One region of the Kitasatospora sp. NRRL B-11411 genome, then DNA from elsewhere that is predicted to be linked to it. Evidence: riboswitches for the same ligand, from Rfam matches in the RefSeq annotation. Region 1 holds a riboswitch; each other region holds the start of a gene.
What was found. A riboswitch is a leader RNA that binds a small molecule or an ion and turns the genes downstream of it on or off. The one in region 1 is predicted to bind ZMP and ZTP.
Positions count from the first base shown of each region.

Region 2: linked by a shared signal. The riboswitch ahead of IH44_RS0120490 (phosphoribosylaminoimidazolecarboxamide formyltransferase) and the one ahead of IH44_RS0121390 (glycine hydroxymethyltransferase) in region 1 are both predicted to bind ZMP and ZTP.
Region 3: linked by a shared signal. The riboswitch ahead of IH44_RS0137595 (bifunctional 5,10-methylenetetrahydrofolate dehydrogenase/5,10-methenyltetrahydrofolate cyclohydrolase) and the one ahead of IH44_RS0121390 (glycine hydroxymethyltransferase) in region 1 are both predicted to bind ZMP and ZTP.

Region 1 covers NZ_JOGH01000047.1:9,457-11,743, reverse strand. The annotation lists gene IH44_RS0121390 (glycine hydroxymethyltransferase) at 1-1,034, opposite strand, end outside; ZMP/ZTP riboswitch at 1,066-1,171, opposite strand; gene IH44_RS0121385 (DinB family protein) at 1,417-1,932, shown strand; gene IH44_RS0121380 (ATP synthase F0 subunit B) at 2,031-2,287, shown strand, end outside.
Region 2 covers NZ_JOGH01000043.1:18,142-20,428, forward strand. The annotation lists gene IH44_RS0120485 (tyrosine protein phosphatase) at 1-123, shown strand, start outside; gene IH44_RS0120490 (phosphoribosylaminoimidazolecarboxamide formyltransferase) at 152-1,315, opposite strand; ZMP/ZTP riboswitch at 1,353-1,442, opposite strand; gene IH44_RS0120495 (TetR/AcrR family transcriptional regulator) at 1,548-2,126, opposite strand; gene IH44_RS0120500 (NADP-dependent oxidoreductase) at 2,241-2,287, shown strand, end outside.
Region 3 covers NZ_JOGH01000183.1:11-2,180, reverse strand. The annotation lists gene IH44_RS0137595 (bifunctional 5,10-methylenetetrahydrofolate dehydrogenase/5,10-methenyltetrahydrofolate cyclohydrolase) at 70-933, opposite strand; ZMP/ZTP riboswitch at 958-1,040, opposite strand; gene IH44_RS0137590 (Gfo/Idh/MocA family protein) at 1,110-2,051, opposite strand.

The DNA of each region.
Region 1 (2,287 bases):
CGGGCGTTGTCCACCACCTGCTGGGCGTACACCTGGAACTCGGGGCGGCGCGCCTCCGCGAAGGCCACCGCCTTCGCCGCCATCACGTGCGACAGCGGGCCGCCGAGCACCAGCGGGCAGCCCCGGTCGACGTGTTCCGCCAGCTCGGAGGTGCACAGCACCATGCCGCCGCGCGGGCCGCGCAGCGACTTGTGCGTGGTGGTGGTGACGATCTGCGCGTGCGCGACCGGGTTGAAGTCCCCCGTCAGCACCTTGCCCGCGACCAGGCCCGCGAAGTGCGCCATGTCGACCATCAGGGTCGCGCCGACCTCGTCCGCGATCTCCCGCATCCGGCGGAAGTTCACCAGCCGCGGGTACGCCGAGTACCCGGCCACCAGGATCAGCGGCTTGAACTCCAGGGCGATCCGCCGGACTTCGTCGTAGTCGACCAGCCCGGTCGCCGGGTCGGTCCCGTAGCTGCGCTGCTCGAACATCTTGCCCGAGATGTTCGGCCGGAAGCCGTGGGTGAGGTGCCCGCCCGCGTCCAGCGACATGCCCAGCATCCGCTGGTTGCCCAGCTCGCGGCGGAGCTCGGCCCAGTCCTGCTCGCTCAGGTCGTTGACGTTGCGGACCTGGGCGCGCTGCAGCGCCGGGCTCTCCACCCGCTGCGAGAGCACCGCCCAGAACGCCACCAGGTTGGCGTCGATCCCGGAGTGCGGCTGCACGTACGCGTGCTCCGCGCCGAACAGCTCGCGGGCGTGCTCGGCGGCCAGCTCCTCCACGGTGTCCACGTTGCGGCAGCCCGCGTAGAAGCGGCGGCCCGGGGTGCCCTCCGCGTACTTGTCGCTCAGCCAGTTGCCCATCGCCAGCAGGACCGCGGGCGAGGCGTAGTTCTCACTGGCGATCAGCTTCAGCGAGGCGCGCTGGTCCTCCAGTTCCCCGGAGATCGCCGCGGCGATCCGGGGTTCGACGGCGCGCACCACGTTCAGGGCGCTGCGGAAGGCGGTGTCGGCGGCAGGGCTGCCGAAGGTGTGTGCGGGCAGGGACTCGGCCACGGGCGGTCTCCTCGTACGGAACGGCGACGATTCGGACGGCCCAGGCGCACGGCGACAGCAGACGGTGCCCGAGGGCACCGCACGGAGCCGCTCCCCGATGGTGATTCCATCCCAGCGCGCCAGTCACGGCTCACCGCGATGCTACCAACCGCCGAGCCGGACCCGCGCCGGATCCCGGATCACCCGGACCTGACCCCGGACCGGACCTCGGGTCGGCCCCCGGGCCGGACCTCGGACCGGATCCAAGGCCGGGCCCAGGGCCGTATCCCGGGCCGGGGGCGGGCGCGTGGGCTCGGGCGGGTCCCGGAAGTTCGGCCGGCGGCCCCTGCGGCGGGGGAAATCCCCTGGTGCGGTCCGAGCCGGTCTGGGCATGATCGGGCACATGACATGGACCGTTCCCGCCACCACCCGCGCCGGCGGCTCGCTCACCGCCCCGGAGACCGAGTTGCTGCCCGGTTACCTCGCCTGGCACCGCGCCACCTTCCTGCACAAGTGCGCCGGCCTGACCGGCGAGCAGCTCGCGCTGCGCCCGCTGCCCGCGAGTTCGCTCTCGCTGCTCGGGCTGATGCGCCACCTGGCCAAGGTGGAGCGGACGTGGTTCCGGATCCGCTTCGCCGGGCAGGACGTGCCGCCGCTGCACGCGGTGGAGGGCCACAAGGACGCGGACTTCGACCTGCTGGAGCCCGAGCGGGCCGAGCAGGAGTACCTGGCGCTGCTGGAGGAGCAGCGGCTCGCCGACCTCGCGGTGGCCGGCGCCTCGCTGGACGCCACGCTGGCCGTGTACGGGGAGGAGCAGTCCCTGCGGACGACGTACCTGCACGTCATCACCGAGTACGCCCGCCACAACGGGCACGCCGACCTGCTGCGCGAGCACACCGACGGGGTGACCGGCGGCTGACCGGGTGGGGGAGCGCGGGGCGAAGTTCCTTGCGGGGCAAGGGCGCTGGGCAGGGGGCGGCCGAATGATTCGTCGGATGAGCGGATAGCATACTGAGTATGGGACCTCTCGAACCGAACGTGCCCGAGCTGATCCTCGGACTGATCGTCTTCTTCGCCCTCTTCTGGGCGCTCGGCAAGGTGCTGCTGCCCCGCATCGAACGCACCCTCGCCGAACGCCACGACAAGACCGACGGCGGCATCGCCCGCGCGGAGGCGGCCCGGGCCGAGGCGGAACACATCCGCCAGGAGTTCCAGGCCGAGCTCACCGCCGCCCGGCACGAGGCCGCCGCGATCCGGCAGACCGCCGCCGAGGA
Region 2 (2,287 bases), on a different contig from region 1:
CGCTCCGGCGCAGACCCGGACGACACCTGGGCCCGGATCGCCCGGGCCCGCGGCCTGGCCGTGCCGGACACCCCCGAGCAGCGGGCCTGGACCGACCGGATCACCCCGCCGCACCGGCCGTGAGGCTGTGCGGCCGCACGGTCGCGGCGGGTCAGTGGTGGAACAGCCGCAGACCGGTGTGCACCAGGGTGATGCCGTGCTCGGCGCAGGCCGTCTCGACCTCGGCGGAGCGCAGGGAGCCGCCGGGTTCGGCGATCGCGGTGACGCCGTGGCGGCGGGCGTGGTCGACGTTGTCGCGGAACGGCAGGCAGCCGTCGGAGACGAACGCGACACCGTCCGACTCGGCCGCCCAGCGGGCGCGTTCGTCCGGGCCGAGCTCGTCGGGGACGTCGCCGTCGCGCAGGGCGGCGGCGAAGCGGGCGCGCTCGTCGGGCGTCAAGTCGCCCTCCAGATAGCGGATCTGCCAGTTGATCCGGTCCTGCCGGCGGACCTCGGGGCGGAAGTCGAGGGCCCGGACGGCCGGGTGGCGGCGCAGCCACCAGGTGTCGGTCTTGGCCCCGGCCAGCCGGGTGCAGTCGACCCGGGACTGCTGGCCGGCGCCGATGCCCAGGGCCGCGCCGCCGCGCAGGTAGCAGACCGAGTTGGACTGGGTGCGGCGCAGCACGGCCAGGCCGAGCAGCAGGTCGTCGGCGGCGGCCGGGGTGAGCGCGCCGACCCGGACGTCGGCGAGCAGGGCGGCGGTGAGCGGGGCGGTGTCGGTGTCCTGGACCAGGCGCACGCCGTACACCTCGCGGGTCTCGACGGCGGGCGGGGTGCAACCGGGGCGGGCCTCCAGGACGAGGTAGCGGCCGTTCTTCTTCCGGGCCAGCACGTCGAGCACGCCGGGCGCGTAGCCGGGGGCGACGATGCCGTCGGAGACCACCCGGGCGAGCAGGTCGGCGAGTTCGAGGTCGACCTCGTGCGAGACCGCGACGAGGTCGCCGTAGGAGGACTTCGGGTCGGCGTCGCGGGCCCGCAGGTAGGCGGAGGTGAGCGGGCCGACGGCGGCCGGGTCGAGGCCGTACGGTTCGGCGGCGGCCCGGTCGACCGGTCCGGCGAGAGCGGCGCCGGCCGGGGAGACGTGCTTGAAGGAGGCGGCAGCGGGGCGGCCGAACAGGGCCGCGGCCTCACTGACGAGCTGCCAGGCGTTCAGCGCGTCCAGCAGGTTGACGTACGAGGGCTGTCCGTTGAGCAGGCGCAGCGGCAGGTCGGTGCCGGGCAGCGGCTCGATCCGGGCGCGGGTGTTCTGCGGGTTGATTCCGTACCGAAGGTCCATGGTGGTGGCCCCCTCCGTGAAGTCGCGTGTCGGCTTCGGAGGACACCCAGGCGGACGGTGCCGGTCCCGTGCTGTGCGGCGCCGCTCCCCGGTGGTGCTCCACCTCTCGCCAGTCGCGACGGCGCCGATGCTAGCAGCCTCCGGCGGGAGCGGAGTTGGGGACGGCGGCGGGGCTGGGGGCTGGGGGTAGTGGTGGGGCCGGGGGGCGGTGGCGCCCGCGTTCGGCCGGGCGTCAGCGGCGCTCCGCCCCGATCCCGCGGTCCGTTCCTCCGGCCAGGACCGCGTCCGCGACCACGGTGAAGAGGTGGTCGGCGCGCGGTGCGAACGAGCCCTGGTCGCCGAGCCACGCGAGGGCTGCGACGAGGGCGAACAGTTCCGTGCCGTCGAGGTCGGCCCGTGCGGCGCCCGCGGCCTGGGCCCGGGCGAGGAGCCGGGTGCCCGCCGCGCGCATGGTGACGCACGAGGCGTGGAGCGCGGAACCGGTGTCCTCGATGGCGGCCGCCATCAGCTCGGTGACGCCCCGGTACTCGCGTGCGACCGCGACGCAGTCGCGCAGCCAGGTGACGAGAGCGTCCTCGGGCGGGTCCGAGGCTTCGAGTGCGGCCGCCCGTTCCGCCAGCCCGTCGAAGCTCTCCCGGAGCAGGGCGTCGAGCAACGCCTCCCGGGTCGGGAAGTGGCGGTAGAGCGTGGGGAGGGCGACGTCGGCCCTCCGGGCGATGTCGCGCAGGGACGCGTCGGCGCCCTGCTCGGCGACGACGACGCCCGCGACGGCGAGCAGCTGGTCGCGGTTCTTCCTGGCATCGGCCCGCAAGGGTCCTCCTTTGACAGCCGTAGCACTGCTACATATATTCGTACCACTGCTACGGAAACACGTAGCAGTGCTACGCCTAGCCTAGCCCGCCTGCGGGAAAGAGGGAGAATCTCCATGTCGGCGAAGACGATGAGGGCGATCCGACTGCACGAGTTCGGCGG
Region 3 (2,170 bases), on a different contig from region 1:
CGGGGGCGACGGTAGCGGGCGGGTCGGACAGCCCTCGGGCCGGGCGGGGCCGGGGCTGTCCGAACGGGATCAGTCGAGGCCGAGTTGGCGGGTGGCGGCCCGGACGGTCTGGGCGAGCAGGACGGCGATGGTCATCGGGCCGACGCCGCCGGGGACGGGGGTGATCAGGCCGGCGCGTTCGCGGGCGGACGCGAAGTGGACGTCGCCGGTGTTGCCGGGGTTGTAGCCGGCGTCGACGACGACCGCGCCGGGCTTGAGGTGCTCGCCGCGGATGAAGTCGGGCTTCCCGACCGCGGCGACCAGGACGTCGGCCTCGCGGAGCAGGGCGGGCAGGTCGCGGGTGCGGGAGTGGCAGTAGGTGACGGTGGTGTCGCGGCCGAGCAGGAGCAGGCCGGCCGGTTTGCCGAGGATGGCGCTGCGGCCGACCACGACGGCGTGCTTGCCGCTCAACTCGACCCGGTACTCGTCGAGCAGGCGCATGATGCCGCCGGGGGTGCAGGAGACGAAGCCGGGCAGGCCGAAGCCCATCGCGGCGAAGGAGTGCGTGGTCACGCCGTCGACGTCCTTCGCGGGGGCGATCGCCTCGAAGGCCGCGCGTTCGTCGAGGTGCGGGCCGACGGGGTGCTGGAGCAGGATGCCGTGGACGTCCGGGTCGGCGGACAACTCGCCGATGGTGTCGACGAGTCGGGCGGTGCTGGTGGCGGCGGGGAGGGCGAGGTGGCGGGAGCGGATGCCGGCCTGCGTGCAGCGGTTGCGCTTCATCCGGACGTAGGTGACGGAGGCCGGGTCCTCGCCGACCAGGACGGTGGCCAGGCAGGGGGTGGTGCCGGTGCGCCGGTGGAGGGCGGTGGCGGCGGCGGTGGTCTCGTCGGTGAGGCGGCGGGCGAGGGCGGTACCGTCCATCAGGCGGGCGGGGCGGGGGGATCCGGTCACGGGTGCGGCTCCTGGGACTCGGGGTGAGTTCGCCCAGGCGCGCGGCAGCGGTTGGCTCGGCCGCTCCCCGGTGGTGCTCCACCCGTGCGCCAGTCACGGCCTGCGGGCATCGTAGCCGAGCCGCCCCGCCCGCGGGTGCGGGCAGGGCGGACGGAGAGACGGGGGACGGATGTCGGTCAGGCGGATCCGGATTCGGATTCGATGCGGTTGACGATGAGTTCGCAGAGTTCGTGGGTGCGCAGGGCGTCGGTGGCGTCGAGGGTCTTGCCGGCGCGGAGGGCTTCGAGGAAGTGCAGGACGACCTGTTCGATGCCGCGTTGGCGGGCTACGGGGACCCAGTCGCCGCGGCGGCGGATGGTGGGCTGGCCGCGGTGGTCGATGATTTCGGCGAGGTTGTGGACCTCGCGCTTGGAGTCGGCGCCGGAGACTTCGAGGATCTCCTCGGTGGAGCCGGAGACGCGGTTCATGATGCCGAGGGCGGTGAAGCCGCGGCCGGCGAGGGTGAGGACGACGTGTTCGACCAGGCCGTCGCGGGTGCGGGAGCGGACGTCGACGTGCTCGATCTCGCCGGGGACGAGGAAGCGCAGGCTGTCGACGACGTGGATGAAATCGTCGTAGACCAGGGTGCGGGCGCGTTCGGGGAGGCCCTCGCGGTGCTTCTGCAGGACGATCAGGTCGCGCGGGCGTTCGGCGGCGAGCAGGTAGCCGGGGGCGTGGCGGCGGTTGAAGCCGACCAGCAGGGAGCGGCCGGTGTGGGTGGCGAGGTCGGCGAGGCGGCGGGCGCCGTCGAGGTCGTAGGCGAGCGGTTTGTCGACGTAGACGTCGACGCCGCGGGTGAGCAGTTCCTCGACGATCGGGACGTGCTGGTCGGTGGCGGCGTGGACGAAAGCGGCGCGGATGCCGGAGTCGATCAGTTCGCCGAGGTCGGTGGTGCGGAACGGGATGCGGTGGGCGTCGCCGATCCGGTCGAGCTTGGCCCGGTCGCGGGTCATCAGGCGCAGGTCGAGGCCGGGTTGGGCGGTGAGGACGGGCAGGTAGGCCTTCTGCGCGATGTCGCCGAGCCCGATGACGCCGATCGGGATCGGGGGCGCGCTGCGGTCGGTGTCGTGATCGCTCATCGGGCACTCCTGCGAGGGTGGGTGGTGGTCGTCCCTGACCACCCGGCAGCATATGCCAGGACGGGGTTGAGCAGTCAGGACGCGGGGGATCGGCCGATTCGCGTCGGTGCGGGGGCGGA